2 regions of the Corynebacterium sp. A21 genome follow, and region 1 is predicted to be linked to the other one. Evidence: predicted binding sites of a transcription regulator. Region 1 holds the regulator's gene; the other holds the start of a gene.
What was found. Region 1 encodes LexA, which represses DNA repair genes until DNA is damaged. Its sites were predicted from a motif close to CGAACANNTGTTCG; they were not measured.
Positions count from the first base shown of each region.

Region 1 (3,206 bases):
GGGTGAAGACCTCATGACGTTCCTGATCACCGACGATGGAATTGAGACCACCGATCAGGCCGATCTCGCGGCCAAATAGCAGGAGATCGCCCACGCTTCGCTAGCAGCGTGGGCTGTTATTGCGAAGGAACGAGCACCCGTACTTCCCGCAACCACCACCAGATTGCATGTGGGCTGAACTCCCCGATAGGCGGCTTCTGGGGGAGGGTGGCTGGGAGATAGGTGCGGCTGCACTGCCAAGATAACGAGTGAAGTCCCGGAGCGCGAAGTAGGACTCAGCTGCTGGCGAGTTTCCCAGATGAGCGCAATCGCTGCAGCGATGACCAGCAAGATTCCGCCGACAGTCTCTTTGCGCGATTCCGTGCTCTACAAAACTGGTGCCAAATTTAAAACGCAGAGCATTAGCTCGCGATGATCACTTCAATCTCACGTTCCCGGAGTGCCTCAAGGAAGGTCTCGGGAGCACCCTCATCGGTGATGACCACGTCGATGTCATTGATGCCGGCAAAACTGACCAGGTAATCATTGCCCAGCTTGGTGGAGTCACAGAGGACGACAACTTTGTGAGCATTGGTGACCATCGCGGCCTTGATGGCGGCTTCCTGGGGATCTGCGGTGGAAAGACCGTGGTCCAGAGTCAGGGCGTTGGTACCGATGAACGCGACATCGCCGCGCATCAGCGCCAGAGTGCGTAGTGCGGTATCACCGACGACCGCCTGGGTGATGGCGCGGACGCTGCCTCCCAAGAGCTGCACCTCGGTCAGCCCGGCATTAGCGAGGTTCAGGGCGGTGACCAAGCTATTGGTCACGATCGACCATTCCCGGGCTCGCGGTTGTTCGGTGATCAGGTTGGCCAGTGCCGTGACGGTGGTGCCGGCATCGAGAAACATGCTGCCGCGGGCAGCGGGTAATTGGTCCAGGGCAGCCCGGGCGATCGCCGATTTTGCGGCGGAGGCCGAGCGAAAGCGGGTGTCCAGGCTGAACTCAGCGGTCTGGAAGGTCTGGCTGGCCACTGCGCCACCATGGACGCGGTGTACGATTCCCTCGCGGTCCAGCACTGCAAGATCGCGGCGGATGGTCTCGGCGGTAACTTCGAATCGTTCCGCAAGCTCGGTGACGTTAACGCGACCTTCGACAGCGGTCAGCGAAGCGATCTGGCGGCGGCGTTCCTCAGCGTACATCCAACTTCCTCGGTCTAATGGGATCGAACTGCGTGACGTTGTTCCATCAATTTCCGATTCTCCCACTTTCGGCAGAAGCAGTAGCAGATTCATTTTCCACGCACCCCTCTCCGGGGTGAATAGAAAATTCTGAAGTATCAGAAGAAACTGCATTGACCTCTGGAAATAGCTCATCCGGCAGACCTATATCCGTATAGGCGGCAGCTGCGCGGAACGAAGTTCGGGGGTGAGGTTCGGGCGGTGGCTAATAATCCCCGGTCTCGAACCGCGGCAGCTATGCCGTGGCCCGTCTACCTGGGGACTAGAGCTTGCGCATCACTGAGACGACCTTGCCCATGATCTCGGCATCGTTGCCGGGGATGGGGGAGAAGGCGTCATTGTGGGGCAGGAGCCAAATGCCGGTGGAGTCCTTGTGGAACTCCTTGACGGTGGCCTCTCCCTCGATGAGTGCGGCGACGAATTCGCCCTGCTCGGCGACCGGCTGGGAGCGAACAACAACCCAGTCGCCGTCCAGAATACCGGCGTCGCGCATCGATTCGCCGACGACCTGCAGCATATACAGTTCGCCGTCGCCAACGATCTCAGCGGGGAGCGGAAAATAATCCGAGACATTCTGCTCCGCCAGGATCGGGGATCCGGCGGCGATGGAACCGACCACCGGGATATAGCTGGCGGAACTTGCCTCGGCCGGGATGCTGCCGGCTGCTGCCGGCTTGGCAGCGACAGGTTCTCTCCCAAACTCACCTCCAGGAAGCTTTCGAACGTCCACGGCGCGCGGCTTATTCGGGTCCCTGCGTAGGTAGCCCTTCTTTTCCAGCTCCTTGAGCTGGTAGGCCACCGAGGAGGTGGACTGTAAGCCGGCGGCATCGCCGATCTCGCGGATGCTTGGCGGGTAACCCCGCAGCACCACCGCATCCTGGATGACCTCGAGGATCCGACGCTGCCGGTCGGAGAGGTCCGACTTCTGGGTTTTGCCGCTGGCAGTGGTCTTCGAGGATGTTGCTTTGGCTCTGGCGCGGGCCATGTCAGAAGCTCCTTAGGTCTGGACCAACGAGGGTCAGTGTTCAGCCGGTGCGGTTGTAGGTCCGCTTCGGCGGGGCGACAGTCCTGCTATTCGAATCAGCTGGTCGGTTTCTGGGCGAACCCTGCCCCATCACATTCGAATTTAACACGAATGTTCGAGAAAAGGGGGATTTATCTGGACAAGTGTTCGAAGGCATGTTATAAATCGAACAGAAAAGTGTATTCGAATACCTGAGCGAGAGATGTTTGGGTGTGGCGGGGCGGGTTCCTAGGATTGCCCACGGATGAAAGGACATGATGGTGGCGATTTCTCTTAATCACACTCAACCAGCACAGATCAACAATAAATTTGATTCCAGGGTCGTTCCTGCGGCGGCGATATGGGAGCCGAGGGAGGGGTTTTCCCTCTCTCCTCGGGGCGTCGGAATACGTCGCCTTTCCCGGGAAATTCGAACAGAGGGACTAACCCCTTCCAGGGTCACCATGGCTCCGAAGTGCCTGCGCAAAAGCGGACTTCAGTTGGGGGAGTCTACTCAGGCATATTTGGCGGGTGCGGTCTTCGGGCTTGCTTTCGTGGTCGGGATGGTCCTCGGCGGTGACTGGGATGAGCCGGTCCCGAACACCACGCTGCCGGGCCAGGAAATGTCTGTGTCCGTCCGCTGATTCGGGGCGGGTACGCTGTCCTCTGTGGGGAGCGCGATATTTACGATGCCGACCGGCCCCGCAGAGAGGTTCTGAAACTCCCGTGTACTGTCCCTTTTGCCATCATGACCATTCTCGGGTGATTGATTCCCGGGTCTACGAGGGCGGGTCCTCGATTCGCCGCCGACGGGAGTGCAGCTCCTGCAAGCGTCGGTTCACCACGGTCGAGAAGGCGGTACTCCTGGTGATCAAACGCAATGGTGTCACCGAACCCTTCAGCCGTGACAAGGTAATTACCGGTGTGCGCCGTGCTTGCCAGGGAAGGGATGTCTCTGATGATGCCTTGAAGCGCCTCGCGCA
Region 1 covers NZ_JBQPQY010000001.1:530,922-534,127, forward strand. Annotated here, with positions in the region: gene ACTU46_RS02385 (MBL fold metallo-hydrolase) at 1-79, shown strand, start outside; gene ACTU46_RS02390 (DeoR/GlpR family DNA-binding transcription regulator) at 402-1,181, opposite strand; gene lexA (transcriptional repressor LexA) at 1,483-2,205, opposite strand; gene ACTU46_RS02400 (hypothetical protein) at 2,688-2,867, shown strand; gene nrdR (transcriptional regulator NrdR) at 2,950-3,206, shown strand, end outside.

Region 2 (3,206 bases), 230 kb from region 1:
CCAGGCTATGATCCTGCCCTTTGGTGACCATGAGCCCTCCGACCAATTCCTCGCGGAACTTTGCCGGAAGAGTCAACCTCCCCTTGTCATCGAGTTTCGGAGTGTAGGTACCGAGAAACATCCCGGATCCACCTTTCCTCATCTCTTTGACCTGAGATTCGATTTTCCTTCTCGCTGTGGTTTAACCAGAGGGCCAACCCCCGGTCATCCCAACCGCTGCGCCCCACAATACCCCACTCTCCCCCACTTTTTATAGCAACCCGCCCACCACCACAGCCCCCCGATTCCATAGGCGCAGTTCACAGGGAGGAAATGGTGTGGGGCAAAAACTCGCGACACACGCCGAATCTGCCAGAACTTCCCCAACCTGCCCCACCAATCGCATCAGAATCAAGCACCCCTTTAGTCCCATAGGCAAAACAAAATCTCCTGACCTGCACTTATTGCAATCTCAGGGAGCCTAAAGCTCACTCTGGGATAGGTCTCCCTGGCCATCCCCACGCCAAGTGGGGCGCAGTGGGAGGCCCCTCAGACAAAGGTCGCCCCACCCGACAGGAGAGATCAAAAAATCCGGCACACAATTGTGTGCCGGATCCGTCTCCACCATTTCAGTGAAGCTATCGCACCCTCAGGTGCGGGATTCCAGAAGGACTACTGCCCCTCGAAACGTCGACGGAAGTTCTCCTCCATCTTGCTCGACCGAGCCGACCCCCCAGCCTTCCGGGAATGCCCCTTGCCTCGCGAGTTAAGTCCCATGCCACCGGAGGCATCGCCCCGGAGCATCCAAACTCCAGCGCCGAACATCACAAGGAAGCCAAGTACGGAAAGGATGATGTACCAGGAGCTCTGCTGCGACAGTGCAACTCCACCAATGAGCATGACAAGACCGAGGACACCCAAGGCGATACCGCGCAGGGTAAGCCCCCCACCCGGCCCGCCAAAGTCTCCCGCACCGGCGACAGTAGCGCCGAACTTGGGATCATCCGCGAGGAGAGACTGCTCAATCTCTCGGAGCGCTCTCTGCTCCTGCTCTGATAGCGACACTGTTCCTCCAGCTTGTTCGATCCGAGCCTATTTTATTTCTCTATCTGCTCAACTCCCAGAGTATCGGGAAAGTTCCCGACAATGCCAAAAACAACGGGGAAGGTAGACGAAAGCCACTGAGAGCTTCTGCCAGTGACTCAGGCGGCAACTGGCGAGTCACCAAAGTCCAGCTCCACCTCGGCAAGAAAGGCTTCGGAATGGGACATCAGCTCAGCCACGATCCGGGGATCTGGATCACGCTCGATTCCGGAGGAGACCCGGGAGCGGAAGCGGGAGTAACCCTCAAAAATCCCCGCCCAGCGAATTCCGGACTCGTCCACGAGCCGCAGCTGACCCCAGGCATCAGTCGGCTTGCGCTTGCGCCGGGCCACCGGACTATCCGCAATCCTGGCCCCCGCCACCCGCAGCGCCGCCTGGTAGGAGTACTCCAATGCCAGATCAACCTTTCCGGCAGTCCGATACGCACGAGACTGGTCCAGGAGAATCCGGGCACGGGAAAGGAAGTCCGAGCGCCGGCCACCCTCCCGGATGAAGCGCGTGGTTGCGGAGATGACCTGTGCCATGGCGACTGCCCCTTTCCCGAGCTCTTCTGCCTGTACACCACCTGAAACTATCAACCCCGCCAGACCTAAAAACCCCAAGAGTCCAGCAGGATCGAACCTTTGTTCTAATTTTAGGATATGGGCGCTCTCCAGCGCAAGGGTGCGGGGAGGAAAATCTCCCACTTTTCCCAACCAACCGACTGTTCGTGGTTCTATAGGGAAGTGACTGTGTCAATCCGCCGCCTGACAGCGCCTGAGTTTTCGGTAAACTGCCCCGAATTTGTCGATATCTACATTTCGGCGATGGGCTATGAGCCCGAAATCCGGGATTCCCGCATCAACGCCTGGCGCCGGGAAATCCACCAGCCCGGCTTCACCGCCGTCTGCGCCGTGGAGCACGGGGAAATTCTCGGCATCGCCTATGGCTTCCTGGGTTCCCCGGACCACTGGTGGCATCTCCAACTGCGCCGCGGGATCAATCAGAACGGCGGCCCCTCCGACTCGGAGCATGAGTTGCTGCGGAACTACTTCGAGGTGGCGGAGATTCACGTTCGCGTCGGAAATCAAGGACGCGGCATCGGCCGGGCCTTGCTGACGGAACTGCTACGGAACGCACCAGCGGGCAATGCGGTGCTCTCCACCCCGGAAGTGCCGCAGGAGAGCAACCGGGCTTTCGGGCTCTATCGTTCCCTCGGGTTCCGGGATGTGCTGCGCAATTTCCACTTCACCGGCGATCGGCGTCCCTTTGCAATCCTGGCCACGCGCCTTCCACTTCCGCTGGCGATCTCGGCATCCAGACGGGAAGAGTAGGTCCACCACACCAGCCCGGAGCACTTCTGAGGGACCGATCTCCCCCGGCCCCTCAGTTCCCTTCCGACCGAAACTCCGGTGTCTATGCTCCGGTGGGTATCGTGGGTAGTCGATCCATCGCCATTTATGACCCGGAGGTCCGCCGTTGTCCGCTCCTGACCTGAGAGCCCTCTCGATAGACCAGATCCCCGATGCTTCGCGCGAGATGCTCGCCGAGTACTTCCGGTCTCGACAGGCCGAGATTGACCGGATCGGTGCCCCTGTGGATGCCGCGGTCTCCTACCTGCGTGATTTCGTGCTCGGTGGCGGCAAGCGGGTTCGGCCGCTCTACGCTTGGGCAGGCTTCCTCGGAGCCGGCGGCCTCGAGCACAGCTCTGAGGACCCTGCGGCGGTGCTCCGGGCAGTCAGCTCCCTGGAGCTGATCCAGGCCTGTGCCCTGATCCACGATGACATCATCGATTCCTCGGACACCCGGCGCGGAAACCCGACGGTCCACCGCGCCGTCGAAAAGCGGCACGGTGGACAGGAGTGGGCCGGGGACGCCGCCCACTTCGGTGAATCCGTGGCGATCTTGGTCGGTGACCTCGCGCTGGCCTGGGCCGACGACCTGATCTACGACTCCGGTCTGAGCCTTGCGGCCCTGTCCCGGCTACGTTCCCCCTGGCGTGCGATGCGCACCGAGGTGATTGGTGGGCAGCTGCTCGATATCAGCCTTGAGGCGACCGCAGATGAACGGGTGGAGTTGGCGGAATCGGTGAATCGTTTCAAGACCGCCGCCTACACCATTGAGCGACCACTACATATGGGTGC
Region 2 covers NZ_JBQPQY010000001.1:303,933-307,138, reverse strand. Annotated here, with positions in the region: gene mraZ (division/cell wall cluster transcriptional repressor MraZ) at 1-121, opposite strand, end outside; gene ACTU46_RS01390 (DUF3040 domain-containing protein) at 652-1,044, opposite strand; gene ACTU46_RS01385 (SAV_6107 family HEPN domain-containing protein) at 1,182-1,607, opposite strand; gene ACTU46_RS01380 (GNAT family N-acetyltransferase) at 1,809-2,396, shown strand; gene ACTU46_RS01375 (polyprenyl synthetase family protein) at 2,542-3,206, shown strand, end outside.
Region 2: a site for LexA is predicted at 1,700-1,713, ahead of ACTU46_RS01385 (SAV_6107 family HEPN domain-containing protein). Genes of this name have one in related genera too.